Regions from separate parts of the Romboutsia sp. LXY-2 genome, predicted to be linked through region 2. Evidence: riboswitches for the same ligand, from Rfam matches in the RefSeq annotation. Region 2 holds a riboswitch; each other region holds the start of a gene.

Region 1 (6,129 bases), on a different contig from region 2:
CATAATGACCTTGTGATTGAGAAAATACTATCTGCGGTAGTGGCTCATCTTTATTAGCCTCAACGTAAACTTCTATAACTTCACCTGGCTTTGCAACTATACCTGTTGTTATAAAGTTTGTACCAAATGAAGACATTAATAAATTATCACTAGCATGACCATGTACATCACCAAGTTGAGGTAGAGTTATTTTGATTTGGTCTTTTTCAAAATCATTGTTTATAACTGAATAAGCTCTATCTATAAACTCTTGTAATCTTTCTTTATTAGGATGATTATTAACTTCATTTTGTAATAAATCTATAGCTTCCTTAGAATTAAATTCTTCTTTTAAGCTTGTCATAGTTCCATCTATAAACATATTGTTTAGCTTTTCATTTATTTCATCTTGTTTGTAGAATAAAAATTCATTTGCCGTTGCCCAGTTTTGATTAGATTTTTTATACTTAAACTTTATTCTCTTAACCTCTGTTGGATTAAATTTCGCTTCTACTAATCCATTTACTCTATTATGAGAACCTGTTGATATTAATTGATATGTATCGCCCTCAGAAGTTTTTGAACCATATATTTCAAATTCTTCAGCAAAACCTTTTGTATCAACTTGTCTAGCTCCGTAAACAATTCTATCTAGTACAATATTTTCTTTAAATTCTATTTCTACTTCATTATTAAAGTCTGCTCCATTAGCTTTATTTGTTTCCCAGTATGTATTTAAATCACCATCTATTGCATTTGCTATAACTTGAGATGAATAATATCCTGCATTGTTTTTTATAGATTTTATATTACTTTTATCTATTTGAAACCTTTCGTTATATGCGCTATTTTCATATAGTTCATATTGAGATGTAATTGCTTGGCTTGGCTTTATTTGTTCATTAGCTAACAAAATTTTAGCATTTTCTATTTTTTCTTTATATACATCATATAATGGATGTATTTTCACTTCATTTTCAAGTTCTTCTAATTTTTCTATAGTATTGAACTCTTCGCTCACTACACTTAAAGTATTATCAATGAACAGTCTATCCATTTTTTCTGAGACTAAATCTTCTTTATAAAAAGCAATTTCACTAATTGTAGCCCAGTTATCTTTTCCTTTATTAAATTTAAACTTCATTCTTTTAAATTCAGTTGGATTAAAGTTAGCTTCTATTAGCCCTTTTACTACGTTATGTTTTCCTGTTGCTACTAATTCATATGTATCTCCTGAAGTTGTTTTTGAGCCATATATCTCAAACTCCTCTGCAAATCCTTTGCTATCAGATTGCCTAGCTCCATAAACTACTCTATCTAATACAACTTTTTCTTTAAAAACTAATTCTAATTCATTTTTAAATGTATCAGAGTTTACTGTATTACTTTCCCATGCAGTGTTTATATCTCCATCAGTTGCATAACTTAGAGGTTTATTCATGTTATGTCCTGCATTATTCTTAATTGACTCTATGTTTGAATTGTCCATTTTAAATACTTCATTATATTTTTCATTATCATAAAAATCAAATGAAGTTATTTTGGCTTCAGTTGCTACTACTTTATCGCTTTCTACAAGTACCTTTGCATCTTCTAATTTTTCTTTGTATGCATCATATAAAAGGTGTGTTTTAAGTTCATTCTCTAAAGCATCTATTTTTTCTATTGAGTTAAACTCTTCACTTACTACACTTAAAGTATTATCAGTGAATAGTCTATTCATCTTATTTATTACTTCATCTTCTTTATAAAACCACATTTCAGAAATACTTGCCCAGTTAGCTGTTCCTTTATCAAATACGAACTTTATCTTTTTTACATTATTTTTTTCAAAATCTATTTCTAAAAAATCTTGTGTATTTTTATGTTCTCCATCAGCTATTTTTACAAATTCTGAATCACTTGAACTAGCTCCATATATAGAAAATTTCTCTGCAAATCCTCTATCTATGCCTCTTCTATTTCCATAAACTATTCTACCTATATCTATATTTTCTTTAAACTCAACTATAACCTCATTTGTAAATATATCACTATTTAACTTTCCTGTATGCCAATATGTATTTATATCTCCATCCACTGCATCTCCTATAGGTCCTCCTAAAGAGTTTCCACCGTTAGTAGTTATAGACTGTATATTACTGTTATCAATTTTGTATGAATCATCATATTGAGATAAATTTTTTGACTCTAATGCTAAAAATTTATTTATTCTTGTTTGTGTATTATGTATTTGACTGTCATTGCTATAACTTTCTACAGTTTTAATATTTGCACTTAATTCCTCTGCAAATACTTTTATTGCAGGTGTACCTGCATTTATTGCTGTTACTACAGATAGACCTATTGCTAGCTTTCTAAATTTCATAATCTTCTCCCTCTAACTTGTATTTTTATTTTCCCCCAGTTAAAGTTCTTTGTAACAAAATTCGCCTTGCTTCATGGCACCAACGACTTCATCCGTTGCTAAAAAAAGCTACTCCAATTTTAGAGTAGCTAAAGTTTGCACAACAAATATAAGTATAATCGTCGTAATACAAAGACATACAATCTCTGGCAACTGGCTGGCATAGTTAAAACCTTAGCCCCTTTAGCTTTGCGTCACTAGATTTCTCTAGTTTTGCCTATTTATTTTTATAGATTATACCATATTATTCCAAATATATACAATATTTTTACAAATTCAAAATTAATATCTATATCAAATTCATTAAAACACTCTAGTATCTTATATCTTAGATTGCCAGAATTAGATACCGGTGAGTCTAGATAAATTTTGACTTGTTTACAATTATGTTTTTCTAAAAATTTACCTATTAGCTTAATGCTATTTCTGATTGATATTTATCACCTTATTGTTGTATTTATATTTGAATTTATTGTTTTAATCTAGTATAATTATCAAAATAATATATACTATAGGATATTAATAATTTGGAGGATAAACCTTATTACTTATGAAGAATATAGGAATGAGAACAATAAAAACAGGACTAGGAATATATTTATCAATACTACTTTCACCATTGATAGTAAAGACCCCTCTTTATGCTGCCATAGCTTGTATGATGTCTATACAAACTTCAGTAAAAGGATCAGTAGTAAAAGGTCTTAGCAGAATAAAAGGGACTATATTAGGAGGTATTATAGGTTTCTTAGTTACATATTTCTTAATGCCTAACAGTGCTATAATCTGTGGTCTTGGAGCTATATTAACAATATATTTGTGTCTTTACCTAAAGATGAAAGATGAAGTATCTATCGCTACAGTTACTTTTTTATCTATAAATTTAGGGGCTATAGGTCCTAATTTGATAGATCATTCTATTCAAAGAGTAATTGATAACTCAGTGGGTGTATTTATAGGTATTTGTATTAACTACTTTTTAGCAAGACCTAATCATGCAAAAGATGTAATCAACACCTTAGAGAACATATCATTAAGTATTGATAAATTTCTTAATTCTAAGATTTTAAAAAAGAAAAAAGTAATATTTGATATTGAAAAATTGGAGTCACTTATTGGTGTGCTTGAAAAAACACATACTGAACTTGTGGTTTCTGTAGACTATGACAGAATCGATGAGAATATAAATTTCGAAGAAAAGGAAAAGTCTATTGAAAATTTAATAACCCTTTGTAGGGAGTTGTATTTTCATATTCAATCTATTATGCATTTAGAAAGAAAGCTATTTTTAAGTAATTTTAATTATAGAAATTTGAAAGAATTATATCCAGACGATAATATCAGCTGGGAAATAGACGATGTTAAGAGCCCAGTTTTTAATTATCATTTGAGTAAAATTTTAAGTAGATACTATATTCTTAATGAAAATTTAGTTAAGATTGGAATAGAATTAGACAACAATAAAACAGATGAAGAATAATATTTATCTTTCATCTGTTTTATTATGTTTAAAAACATAAATATATTATTTATGCTTAGACTGATTCATATCATCCTAAGTTTATTTGTAATTTATTATTATTTTATTTATAATAAATTACAAATAAACTTATATATTAAATATTAAAATAGAATCGGAGGAAGTACATATGTATTCAGCAGAGTATTTCATAAAAAATTTAGATCTTGAAAAACATGTAGAAGGTGGATATTTTAAACAAACCTTTCTTTCAAGTGAAAGTATTACATCAAATGATTTAAAAACAAAATTTGAAGGAGAAAGGACACTTTGGACTAGTATCTATTTTTTATTAATGGATGGTGAAGTATCTAACTTACATAGACTAAAATCTGATGAAATGTGGTATTATCATGCTGGTTCACCTTTGACTGTTTATATGATAAGTCCAGAGGGAGAACTTACTACTCATGAACTTGGACTAAATATTGAAAATGGTGAAGTTCCACAAGTTTTAGTTCCAAAAAATTATATATTTGGTTCTTCTATGAATCATAAAGGGTTTTCGTTAGTTGGATGCATGGTTTCTCCTGGATTTGAATTTAAGGATTTTGAATTGTTTAAAAGAGATTATTTACTAGATTTATATCCTCAACACAAAGAAGTTATACTGAAATTAACTAGAGACTAATCTCTATTAGTCAAAATTAAAAGCAAGTCTTACGAAAATCAACTTAAAATATTTTTGTGTATTCTTAACCAAATTTAAAGAACAATAATCATTAATATTGAAGGACTATGATGAATATATCATAGTCCTTTTTACTTATTTCTTTCATTTTTGCAAAAAGAAATACCTACCTAATAAAAAGTGTCATTTTTAGCAAAGTACACCCACTTGATATAGAAAAATGTTCATGATTTATGCTTAGACTCAAGTGTAAAAAGTACCACGTCGTAAAACACGACGTGGCCTTTGTATTAATATCTATTTAATTTCAACAGTCTTTTCAACAGTCTCTTCTACTGTTCTCACATAATCAACACCATCTATATTTAGTATATCCGAGTGCTTAGAGTTATTATCTGCTACCTAATAATTATATTTATATAATACTACCTTTATATTAGATATATTTTCACGAGCTTCAAAGAAGTGCTTATCTATATTCCCGTAACTTTCTCCACCCTTCATACGTATTTCATTATCTTGTTCATCATACATTTTTACTTCATATAATTGTAGAATATCATCTTCTGTACGGCTCTCATTTCCATAATCTACAGTAACTATAGTCTCTAAAGGTGTAGCTATAACTGAGTCTAAAGTTACTCCATTTGAAAGACTCTCATTAATATTCACTTCTTTTTCAAAACTTCTTTCTACTTCTACAGGTACTTTAAAAGCCCAGCTCCCATTATACATTTTTGTCTCGGGCATAAATGGTATTTTCCTTCCTTGTTTTCTTGTCATAAAAGATGTTATCTTTATCTCAAAATCAAATTTATCTGGTATATCTACTCCCAATGCTTCTAAATTATATGTGTGCATTCCTACAAAAGTTTTATCATCTATAAACCCACCATTTATTCCACTAAATTCCCAAGTCGGAAGCTCCTGATCTGTAAAACTTGCTCTATTATATTCTTCTATAGTACCTAACTGTGTTATGTCTAGATGGTCATATTTTTCTTCTGTATATGTCCATTTAAATGGTTTTTCATTTTCCACTGAATATGTTACATATAGCTTATATCCATCACAAACGACTTCTTTTAAAGTTACACTTATTCCATTAGATGTTACTACTTGATCTATGGCTGTAGCATATTGAGAATATTTTGTTGGAAATAATATCTTTTCCTCAATAATCTCAAAAACATTTCCTATAATAGGTATTTTAGAAGCTAATGCTGGATTTATTATTCCAATGATTATTATTGCTGATATACTTGCAACAATAATGTTCTTTATACTTTTCTTTTTCTCATACGTTTTTTCATGTGAGGCTTTTTTTATTCCTTCTTTAATAAAAGAATCTATTCTATCAGGAACTTCTATTTCATCAAAGTAATTTTTACTCATTTAAATAATCCTCCCTTAGTACATTTTTCATACATTCTCTGGCTCTTCTTAAGTGACTTTTTACAGTATTAATCGGTATTCCCATTACATATGAGATATCTTCAACTGTCATATCATCAAAATATTTTAATATTATAATTGTTTTGTATTCTGGTTTTAAGGTATCTATTGCTTCATGTAAATCCACTTTTTCTTCAA
Region 2 (6,129 bases):
GTATGTGAATTTATTTCAGTAGCTTTTCCTTCGTTTAGTCTTTTATCAAAAGGTACAACTTTGTACATATTATTTTCTTCAAAATTTGTTCCTTTATCTATAAAACTACCTGTAGATGTAAATCCTACCAATTTATTATTTCTATAAATTTCATATCCCATTAAATGTTCTTTGGATTCTTTATCTATATCGAAAGATAATTTTACATTTTCTCCTTCTTGAGTAATTGATACTTTTACGTTCGGTTCTTGAGTAAATCCTTCACCTTTATATTCTATATAATCATAATTTGCGTACCATATTTTCTTATCTGGCTTTTTGTATTTGCTTACAAGTTCTTTAGTTTCATTAGACACCCAGAATCCATGTCTTTCAAAGTATTCAGTTAAGTCTAGTTCTAAAGCTATACTTGAATAGTATGCTAGTTTATTTAATTTATCATTACTTTCATTACCAACCTCTAGTGATACATTGTTTTCTCTGTATAAACTATTTAGTTTAGCCCAATATCCTGGATATGTCATTTCTAATTGCCAAAATACTGCTAGCTTTTCAAAGAAATCACCATCATTATAGATATTGTTATCCGTTGCTAATACGTTTTTATATACATGGCTTTCAAAAGGAATTCTTTTGTTTGGTTTATTATAGTAATAAGATGAATATTGAGGTAGCATATTATTAGTTACTTCTCCAATCGTTCTTACACCTATATCCATTTTATGTCCTATCTCATGATCGACACCCCATCCACCAACATCAGTTAGTAAATTAACCATGACATCACGTTGAACTCCTATATGGCCACCTGCAGCATACATATATCCATAGGGCTGTGCAAGTCTTATATTTTCTCTAGTATATTTTATATCATTAGTTTCATTTCTTCCGTCTATACCTTGATATTTAAAAAGCATATCCATATGGTCATCCCACATCTTTACAGAATCCATTGGATTTTTTCCTTGATTTATAAATGCTTCATATGCACCTGTTGCAGTACCTGTTATTACCATGTGATCTGTAACTAATTCAAAGGTATCTATTACTTTTCTTTCCATTACATCTGGCTTATTTTTTGAATCTTCATCTACATTTTTCTTATACTCTTTTAATAAATTTATAAATTCTTCTTCATTAGTATTTTTATCAAATATAGGGAAAGCTTCTACACCTTTCGCAAATCTTATAGTAGGTGCTTTTCCTTGTTGTTCCTCTGTATAAGGATTTACTATGTATACTGGCCCTCCTGGTGTTACACTATGCTTATACCAGCCATCATCTTGAGTAACTTTCGGAACTGTTATTACATTCTTTCCAGGATGTAATGATACTGTTCTTCCCCAGCTAGCAAAACTTCCTTCTTGTTGAGAGAACATAAGCTGCGGAAGTGGCTTACCTTCTTCAACATCAACATATACAGTAACAGTCTCTCCAGGCATAGCAACTACCCCTGTTGGTTGATTATTATTACCAAATCCAAACTTAAGATTTTTATCATTATGAGCATTTCTATCACCTTGTTGCTCTACAACTACAGTTTTTATATTTTGAAGTTGACCTGATATTATAGATTTAGCATCTTCTATGTCTTGTTTAAATAAATTGTATAAAGGATGATTTTTAACTTCTTCTTCTAATTTATTTAATCTTTCTATAGAATTAAATTCTTCACTTACACTATCCATAGCTATACTTGTAAATAATCTATCCATCTTTTCTGATGTAATATCTTGTCTATAAAGTCTTAAATCCCCTATTGATGCCCAATCTTGATTGGCTTTATCAAATACTAACTTCACTCTTTTAGCTTTTGTTGGATTAAATCTTATTTCTAGCACATCATTTGTAGTCGTATATCTACCTTCACTAACTTTTTGGAAATTATCTCCTGTGCTCACCGGCGATATATATATACTAAAGTTTTCTGCAAACCCTTTACCACCATTTCTAGATTTATAAGTTAAACGATTTATAACTTCAGCTTGATCTAATGTTAAAGTGACCTCATTTTTAAATGATTCACTATTAGGTCTTCCTGTTTCCCAATGTGTGTTAACATCTTCATCTATTGCATACTCAATTAAAGAATTTCCATATCTTCCACCGTTATTTTCTATTTTTGATATATTGTTACTTTGGACTCTATACTCTTCATCATAAGTATTTATATATTCACTATAAAATACATCGAATTTTTTTATATTAGCACTTCCTGCTTCTATCTTACCAAATTCCACTAATTCTTTTGCTATATTTATTTTTTCTATATACTCATTCTCTAAAGCATGTCCTTTAACTGCTTCAAATAAGTTGTCAATCGCTTGGACTGTAGAAAACTCTGGATTTACTTCATTCATACTAGAATCTGTAAATAGTCTGTCCATCTTGTCTTTTACTATATCTTCTTTGTATAATCCAAACTCATTAGCTAGTGCCCAGTTTTCATGACCTTCTTTATATACAAATTTAACTCTTCTTAATTCTGTTGGTTTAAACTTTATCTCTAAAGTATCTGATGTTATACTATGGCTTCCCGAACTTATCTTTTCAAATGTATCTCCGCTAGTTGTTTTTGATCCATAAATATCAAAAGACTTAGCAAACCCTCTAGATACTTTATTTAGATAAGTTATTCTATCTATTGTAGTAAGGTCGTCTAAAGTTATGATTACATCATTGGTAAAGCTTGAATTGTTTGTTTTACCAGAATGCCAATTTGTATTAACATCTCCATCTATAGCTCTATCTACTGAGTTACTAGCATATTGACCACCATTTGTAGTTATGCTAGTTATATTTTCTCTTTTTATTTTAAAATCTTCATCGTACTTTGCTAACCTATCATCATTACTTGATAAAAACTTTGATACCTTAGCATCTACATACTCTAAATTTTTACTTTCTAATAATATTCTTGCATTATCTATATCTTCTTTTATATCTTCATAAAGAGGATGAGTCATAGCCTCAGCTTCAAATTTATCTAATTTTTCTAAGGTATTAAATTCTTCATTTATTTGATTTTTTTGTTCATTTGTAAATATGTTGTACATTTTATCTATCATAGAATCTTCACTATAAAACATAAACTCTGATGCAGATGCCCAGTTCTGATTAGCTTCTTTAAATTTAAACTTTACTCTTTTAAAGTCAGTTGGATTAAACTTTATTTCAACTAGGTCTCCAGTTGAACCGCTATATTCTCCACTAGTTGCTAAGGTAAAATCATCTCCTTCATCAGTTAGTGATGTATATACTTCTACTTGTTGTGCAAATCCTTTACCTTTAGCTCCATCTTGTCTTGCTGCATATACTATTCTACTTATATTAGTTATTTCATCTAATGTAATTACTACTTCATTTTTAAAATCTGTATTATTTGGTTTCCCTGTTTCCCAATGTGTACTTAAATTTCCGTCAATAGCTCTATATATTACTGATGATCCATAGTTTCCACCATTGTTAGTTATTGAAGTTATTTTAGAATTGTCAACCTTGAATACCTTATTGTATTCTTCTAAATATTTACTATAAAATAAATCAAATTTACTTATAGTTGCTTTTGTTGACTGTGTTTCTTGAGTTTTTTCCTCTGATACACTCTGAACTATTTCACTGCTTTCTAGTTCTTGTGCTAAAACACCGATTGTGCTTGCTGAAAAGTTTGAGATTATCGCAACCATAGTTATAGCTGCTATTTTTTTCTTATGCATTTTATCTTCCTCCTGAATTAAATTCCCCATCAGAAGTACATTAAAAAAAGCTACTCAAAAGAGTAGCTTTTATACCTAATAAATCTAATACTTTGCACCATAAATATGCATCAGTATTTTAAATTAACTAAGCTTAAAAACAAAAAGTATAATGTACTCTTTGGCAACTGGCTAGCATAGTTATAAACCTTAGCCCCTATAGCTTTGCGTCCCTAAATTTCCCTAGGTTTGCCTATTATATTTTCTAAGCTTAAATTACCATAATTTTGCAATAATTTCAATTATTTTTTCTTTTTCTATAAATTTTTTTAAATTTATTTTATATATTATCTATAAATTTTCCCGTATTTATTATTTTATAATTATAAATATTACTAAGCCTTAGCATCATTATTTTTCTTAGAGTATATCCTAGTCATATATAAGTATATAGGAACTACAAATATCATACCACCTAATCCCCAAACTATCTTCATAGGTGCATCTATACCTGCTTTTATAAGCAATACTATACTTACCGCTACTGCAAATATTGGTATAATAGCTCCTCCAGGTATTTTAAAGTTTACTTCTTTACCTGCATATTTCTTTCTTAATATTAGTACGGCTAAGCAAGTAGGTATATATTGAATAAATCTAGATACAACACTTATTTGAGATAATGTTGTAAATGATCCTGACCATGCTATTAATAAAGTTCCTATAACAGACACAATAACTGCTATATATGGAGATTCGTTTTTATTAGTTTTGCTAAAAGATTTAGGCATTAATCCTTGATCTACTAAAGCTTTAGCTGATCTTGGTGTAAATATAGATGATGCAATATTTATACCTCCAACAGATACTATAGTTCCTATAGTTATTACATAACCACCTATAGGTCCTACCATTTTAGTAGCAGCATCTGCAACAGGAGTAGATGATCCTACTAGTCCATCTCCTAACACACCTATACTTATAGCTAATATAAGTACATATATTACTGATACAACAAACATTACTGTTACTAATGCTTTAGGTACATTTTTCTTAGGATTTTCCATATCTTTCGCTGCAACAGCTAGAGACTCAAATCCTGTAAAAGCATAGAATAAAGATATTGATACTGCTACAAATGCAGATGAAGTACTTTGACCTTCTGGTATTATTACAAAAGGTGTAAAATTAGAACCTTTCATGAAGAATATACCTACAGCTATAAATAACACTATTGGAACTAATTTTCCTATAGTCATTATATTATTTAGGTTCTTAGATTGCTTCATACCCATAAGGTTTATCGCTCCAAGACCTCCAACTAAAATACCAATTATTATATTTTTAGTAAATGGTTCTGCTGCTTGTGGCCATACAGATGACAATGTAACTGCAAAGAAGTTTGCCATAGTCGCCCAAGCAATCATACTAACTATCCATTTCATAAATCCAACTTCAAATCCAACAAACTCTCCAAATGCCTCTTTTGCATAAAGATACGGTCCTCCATCAGTATCAAACCAACTTCCAGCTTCAGCAAAACATAAAGCAATAGATACTGCTAAAATCATACAGAAACCTAATACTAATATACTAGACGGACCTACATTTGTATAAGCATCCCCTGGTAGACCAAATATACCTGAACCTATTATTGCATTGATACCTAATAATACAATACTCCAAAACCCTAATTTAGCACTTTTTTCCATCGTAATTCCTCCTCATACACTTTCTTGTATGCTTATAGTTTTTTTGTACTAGCTGCTTCTTTTACTAGCGCCTTAAATATTTTTTTCATACTATCACAATCTTTAGTCATCATTTCTGGATGCCATTGTATTCCTATTACAAATTCATCCCCTTCTTTTTCTATAGCTTCAACTAATCCATCTTTTGCTGTAGCAGAAACAATATATCCTGGCGCAACCTTATTAACACCTAAGTGATGGAAACTGTTCACTAAAACCTCTTTTTCACCTAATATTTCATATAACTTAGTACCTTCTTTTATTTGTGCTGTATGTGTCGGTATATTAGATAAGTGTTGCTGATTATGTTTTATATAAGATCCTTCAATTAAAGATAAATCTTGATATAAACTTCCTCCTTCAGCTACATTTATCATTTGCTCTCCTCTACATATACCTAATACAGGCTTCTTCATTTCTAAAGCATACTTTAATAACTTCATATCAAAAGTATCCCTTTTAGGCATTATTGAACCTAGCTTATTATGCGGTTCTTCCCCCCATATAAGAGGATTTACATCTTGCCCCCCTGATAATATAAGAGCATCTATGTTTGATACTTGCTCTTTTATTAACTCATCATCATATACAATAGGTACAATATATGGTACAGCTTTACACATAGCTACTGATTGTATGTAATCGTTATTTACATAAGCTCTTTCATAACCTGGGAACATCCC
Region 3 (6,129 bases), on a different contig from region 2:
GATATTGCCTGTGGAGATGGAAGAAATGCTATTTATCTATCAAGATTAGGATATGAAGTTATTGCTATTGATTTTTGTGAAGAAGCTCTAAATAGGTTGAATTACTTTGTAAAAAATGAGGAAATCAATATAGATACCAAAATGGTAGATTTATCTAAAGATGATATATTTGCTAATTTAGGAAGTTTTGATGTAGTTATAATCAATCATTATAGATTGAATCCACAGTTATATAGTAATATAATGAATCATATTCAAAAAGATGGGATTTTGTGGGTAAATGGCTTTAGAGAAGTTCCTAATGATAACCCAAATATTACTGAATCAGATATATTAAAAGAAAATGATTTTTTATTTTTAGATAGACATAGATTAGAAAATAAAAAATTATATGAAATAGATCAAAGAAAGTTTATTAGGTATTTATGGAGAAAATAGATATAGTAAACCAAGTTAACTATTTGTATAAAAAGAGGCTCTATGGTATGAGAATAATGATTAGGATTGTATATTGTTAAACAGAACTGAGAGTATCACAATAGTAATACTCTCGGATTTTCATACAGAAAATTGGTAATCTATTATAATTTTTTAGGTAAATCAATAGTTATCTTATTACATTCACTGCAATAGTAGCCTTCTACCTTTGAGTCATACCATTCTAATATAGTGATTCCTTTTATAAAAGTATTTATAAACACGCCCTTATCTTTTTCTTTTGGAACCCATTTGATTGATTCTCTACTACCGCGTATAATTCCTAAAATCATTTCATTATTGCAGTATGGACATTGCATAATTATTCCCCCTAAATTTATATGTAAATATGCATCAATTGTAAATAAAAATGAATATGCTTTGATTTATTATAACATAAGCATAATTTCGCACACTATAAGAACTTAAAGATGAAATCGAATTAGTAGGATTTGAAACTACACAAAAGCACGTTATAGAAGGTATTATTTGGTTAGCTACATGTTTAGAAGAAAAGTGACCTAATAATTTATAGGTCACTTTTACTATTATAAAATATATTAATCAATATCATCTTCTTCTCTATCAAGCTCTTCCTCAATCCTATCCTTCTTCTTTTTACTTACATAATAAATAAGATAAGTACCACCACCAATGAAAACAGTATATATTAAAAAGAAGCTTAAAAGGTTCCATACATCTCTTTCACCAGTTAAAAAAGCATAAATAATAATAGTTCCCACTCCAGAAACTAAAGCATTCTTAAAAAGGCGCTTGCCTGAACCATTATTATCACAGTAAAAATCATCACCAAGGTTTAAATGACGAATCATAAAATAAATCCCAGCACCTATTAAACATAAAAGCTCACCCATAAACTGGCTAGGTGGAGCTTGTAAAAAGAACTGCTGAATTACTATTGATATTAATAATGCATAAACTAATAATTGATATCCATCACTTTGGATTCTTCTTTTTTGAGCTAAAATTCTTTCATCTTGATTTTTAATATTTTTCATAACTATTCCTCCCAAAATAAATCATCTAAGGTTTTCCCTAAAGCCTTACATATTGCAACACAAAGATTTAGAGTAGGATTATAATTTCCTGACTCTATTAATCCTATAGTTTGTCTTGTTACCCCTACTGCTTTGGCTAAATCGTCTTGTTTCATATCACATTCGATACGAGCTATTTTCATTCTTTTATTCTTCATATAAACCTCCTTATATTACATATGATATGATATAAATTACAAAAAGTAAACTATATATTGCATTTTGTTTTATAAAATATTCATTTAACTCTTTTAATGAAGTTGGTTTATATTGAAATTTTCTATATAAATTAATAAATTATTAAGTGAATATTTGAATTTAGAAAATCGAAAATAAATAAATAATAAGCAAAAATATACTTGGTAAAAAAGATTTTTATTTGGGTAATATAATCTTATACGAATCATTTAAGATAGGAGAGACATAAATGAAATACATTGTAAAAAGGGATGGCACAAAAGAAATATTCAACCGTAACAAAGTTTTTAACGCTATTTATAAATCAACTATCAACAGCAAACACGGCATAGATGCTAATCTTGCAGAAGAAATATCATTAAAAATAGAAGACCTTATAAATAGCAAAGATGAAATTACAGTAGAAGAAATTCAAGATACTGTAGAGCTATTACTTATGGAATCAAATAGAAAAGATGTAGCTAAAAAATACATCTTATACAGAGAAAAAAGATCAGATATTAGAAGTACAAAATGGAAAATGGACGAACTTCAAAAATCCATATGGAGCAATAAATATCAATACAACAATGAGTCTTTCAACGAATGGATAGAAAGAATATCTGGAGGCAATAAGAAAATAGCAAAGCTAATAAAAGAGAGAAAGTTCTTATTTGCAGGGCGAATATTAGCAAATAGAGGATTGCCAAAGGAAGGTATAAAAGTAACCTACTCAAATTGCTACGTATTAACACCACCTGAAGATAGTATAGAAAGTATCTTTGACACAGCTAAAAGACTAGCAAGAACCTTTAGCTATGGTGGAGGAGTAGGCTTTGATATTTCAAAACTAAGACCAAAAGGATCAGCTGTGCATAACTCAGCTAAGACAACTACAGGTGCAGTATCCTTTATGGATTTATACAGTATGACAACAGGGCTAATAGGACAAAGAGGAAGACGAGGAGCATTAATGATATCAATGGATGTTAATCATCCTGATATTGGAGAATTTATAGATATAAAGACAGATTTAGAAAGAGTAACTAAGGCAAATATATCAGTTAGAATAAATGATGAGTTTATGAAAGCTGTTGAAAATAAAGAAAAGTATGAGTGTAAATTTGTAGTAGACTCAACGGGTGAAGTTGTAAGTAAGGTAGTAGATGCTTATGAGCTTTTCATGAAGTTAGTAGTAAACAACTGGGACTATGCAGAACCAGGAATACTATTTTGGGACCACATTGAGAAAAATCATTTATTAAGTGAAGATAAAGAATTTAAATATGCAGGAGTTAATCCATGTGCGGAGGAGCCATTACCAGCAGGAGGTAGTTGTTTATTGGGCTCAATAAATTTATCTGAATTTATAGTAGAACCATTTACAGATAACGCAATATTTGATATAGAGAAATTTAAAGACTGTGTCCATGAAAGTGTAGTAGCACTTAATGAAGTATTAGAAGAAGGACTAGATTTACATCCATTAAAAGAGCAAAAAGAAACAGTAGGTAAATACAGACAAATAGGTCTTGGTGTAATGGGAATTGCTGATATGATGATAAAGCTAAACATAAGATATGGCTCAAAAGAAGCTATAGACCTTTGCGAAACTTTATCAAAAACAATGCTAAATGCGGCAGTAAAACAGTCAGCACTGATAGCAAAAGCAAAAGGAACTTATGAAAATTACAACAAAGAAGCCTTATTTAGTTCAGAGTTCTTCAAAAATAACGTAGAGCAAGATGTTAAAGAACTAGTTGAAAAATATGGTCTTAGAAATTCTCAAATACTTACAATACCACCAACAGGTTCAATTTCAACAATGCTTGGAATAAGTGGTGGAATAGAGCCAATGTTTAATACGTCCTACACAAGAAAGACAGAGACACTACATGACAAGGATGTATATTACAAGGTATACACTCCAATAGTTGAACAATACATGGATGTGAAGGATTTAATAGATGAAAAAGATCTACCAGACATCTTTGTAACAGCTATGACTTTAAGCCCTAAAGAAAGAATAGAAATGCAAAATGCTTGGCAAAAATACATTGATGCATCAATTTCATCAACAATAAATCTTCCTTATCAAGCTACTCCTAAAGATGTTTACGATATATATATGTTAGCTTGGAAAAATAATCTTAAGGGAATAACAATATATCGTGATGGATGTAAGAGAAGTGGTGTACTATTAAACGATAAAAATAAGAACAAGAAAAGTGAAGATAAAGAAAGTAGCGAAGAAAAGACAGAAGAGAAAAATGTAAAAGAAGTTAAGAAGGAAAGTAATGCTGAACATAATAAAGATAGTAATAAAGAACATGAAAGTGAAAGATTTGTTTGCCCAGAGTGTGGTAATGAAGCAATAATACCTACAGGTGGTTGCGCTATTTGTATGCAGTGTGGTTATAGTAAGTGCAATTAAGTAGTATTAAAGATAAGAATCCTGATAATACTTAGAGTATATAAAAAGAAGTCTGGGTATTAGTACAAGGAGAAAGAATGGATAATAATGAATTAAATAGTTCGCTAGATAATAATAAAGGTATAATATTTGTGTGTAGATACTGTGGTGAATTGTTTTGGAGCTTTGAAGAAAGAGACAAGCATAAAGCAAACTGTGAGCACAAAAAAGTTATTAAGTTAAGTAGACAAGTAGAGGTATACTAGTAGTGCATATAAGTAATGTTTGAGAAATAATGATTTCTTTACTATTAAGAGGTTATAGTCTATGAAAATAAAGTAGTTTAGCATAAAAGCTAGACTACTTTATTTTATTGTAGAAAAATGTAATAATTAGGAATCTAAATTATTCTAAAGTACCATTAAAATTACTACCCCATTATGATTACAACCATTAAAAATTAATTTAAAATATAATTAAAAAGTATTAAAATTATTAATCTTTTAAGTGAAGAAAAAAATAGTTTTTAGAAGTGAAGAAATATATCTTATATGTGGGCACTTAGAGATATATGGAGCTAGTAGTGCAACCGGCTAAATAACTGGTATATTTTTAAGGGGGAATAAATATGCAAGTTATTGTAATATCAGAATCACTTATAATTAGAAAAGGTATAGAAGGCATATTATCAAAAGAAAACTGTGTAAGAGACATTACAGAAAGTCATATATTTTCAGAAGCATATGAAGGAAATTATGATTTAATACTTATCGATTTAAACAAGAATAATGAACAATATTTAGATTATATTAGAGAAATAAAATGTAAGACTAATGCCAAAATCATGATATTAGATTTTTATGAAAATAAAAGTATATTTTCAAAATGTATGAAGGCAGGAGTAGATGGATACATATTGGCAAATATCGATTCAGAAGATATAGCTTATGCTGTAAAACAATTATCTAAAGGAAAAAAATATTACGATGGAGATTTTATAGAAAATTATATATCAAGAAAAAGTACAGAACAAGTGGATGAACTTACAAAAAGAGAAAGAGAAATACTAATATGCATAGCAAAAGGTAAAAGTAATTTTGAAATATCAAAGGACTTATTTATAACTGAACATACAGTAAAAAAACATACCAGCAATATTTTCTCTAAACTAAATTTAAAAGACCGAATTCAAGCAGCAATATATGCTTACGACAAGGGGCTATTAGTATTATAAAATATAAAAATAAGATTAGACTAGTGAAAAATTTATTTCCACTAGTCTAATTTCAGTAACATTTTTAAGCTCTAGTTAAATTAAATAAATAGTCTAGATATACCTGTTTGATTGAAATCTTTTTATCCTTAGAAATAGGTACCTGGCTTCCATTAGATAAAAGAAAATCACAATCAGAATAATTTTTCACATGCTCCAAGTTTACAATATAGCTTCTATGGCATCTTAAAAATATATCAGAATCTAATAATTTTTCAATCTGAGATAATGTCATATACGTCTTTATTGAATCAGAGGTAGTATGTATCAAACAATATTTATTAAATACTTCAATATATAAGATATTTTTTTGTAGAATCTTTATTAATAATCTATTAGATAAGACTTCAATATACTTTGAAGGCTGTGATAATAGTGAAAAACATCTATTTAAAGTGTTTAGAAGAACTTCAGATTTTATTGGTTTAACCAAGTAATCAAATGCATACACAGAGAATGCATCAAGGGCATGCTCATTACTAACAGTAGTAAAAATTATAATACAGCTTGAATCTATTTCTCTAATTTTTCTTGCAATATCAATACCAGTCATATCACTATTATCATTTAGATAAATATCTAAAAATATAAGGTTGATTTTATTCTCCTCAAAATTATTAAATAGATCATTACTATTACTACATGTAATTATATCAATATAATATTTATTTAAAAAACAATAGTTTTTAATATTATCGTAAAGAGTCATTCTATCGGTTTCTAAGTCATCA

Evidence for each region. A riboswitch is a leader RNA that binds a small molecule or an ion and turns the genes downstream of it on or off. The one in region 2 is predicted to bind cyclic di-GMP.
Region 1: it holds a riboswitch for cyclic di-GMP, as region 2 does, so the genes downstream of both, ACI48P_RS00965 (NPCBM/NEW2 domain-containing protein) here and ACI48P_RS15105 (NPCBM/NEW2 domain-containing protein) in region 2, are expected to answer to the same signal.
Region 3: it holds a riboswitch for cyclic di-GMP, as region 2 does, so the genes downstream of both, ACI48P_RS16440 (LuxR C-terminal-related transcriptional regulator) here and ACI48P_RS15105 (NPCBM/NEW2 domain-containing protein) in region 2, are expected to answer to the same signal.

The regions. Positions count from the first base shown of each region.
Region 1 covers NZ_JBKFGI010000001.1:207,556-213,684, forward strand. Annotated here, with positions in the region: gene ACI48P_RS00965 (NPCBM/NEW2 domain-containing protein) at 1-2,347, opposite strand, end outside; cyclic di-GMP riboswitch class I at 2,532-2,614, opposite strand; gene ACI48P_RS00970 (DUF5616 domain-containing protein) at 2,614-2,823, opposite strand; gene ACI48P_RS00975 (FUSC family protein) at 2,937-3,866, shown strand; gene ACI48P_RS00980 (cupin domain-containing protein) at 4,036-4,536, shown strand; gene ACI48P_RS00985 (DUF4179 domain-containing protein) at 4,939-5,931, opposite strand; gene ACI48P_RS00990 (sigma-70 family RNA polymerase sigma factor) at 5,924-6,129, opposite strand, start outside.
Region 2 covers NZ_JBKFGI010000008.1:297,912-304,040, reverse strand. Annotated here, with positions in the region: gene ACI48P_RS15105 (NPCBM/NEW2 domain-containing protein) at 1-3,716, opposite strand, end outside; cyclic di-GMP riboswitch class I at 3,876-3,959, opposite strand; gene ACI48P_RS15100 (APC family permease) at 4,091-5,407, opposite strand; gene ACI48P_RS15095 (gamma-glutamyl-gamma-aminobutyrate hydrolase family protein) at 5,440-6,129, opposite strand, start outside.
Region 3 covers NZ_JBKFGI010000011.1:93,823-99,951, reverse strand. Annotated here, with positions in the region: gene ACI48P_RS16470 (class I SAM-dependent methyltransferase) at 1-438, shown strand, start outside; gene ACI48P_RS16465 (PF20097 family protein) at 582-797, opposite strand; gene ACI48P_RS16460 (DUF6773 family protein) at 1,038-1,496, opposite strand; gene ACI48P_RS16455 (helix-turn-helix transcriptional regulator) at 1,499-1,693, opposite strand; gene ACI48P_RS16450 (adenosylcobalamin-dependent ribonucleoside-diphosphate reductase) at 1,963-4,146, shown strand; gene ACI48P_RS16445 (hypothetical protein) at 4,224-4,391, shown strand; cyclic di-GMP riboswitch class II at 4,646-4,729, shown strand; gene ACI48P_RS16440 (LuxR C-terminal-related transcriptional regulator) at 4,754-5,359, shown strand; gene ACI48P_RS16435 (LytR/AlgR family response regulator transcription factor) at 5,424-6,129, opposite strand, start outside.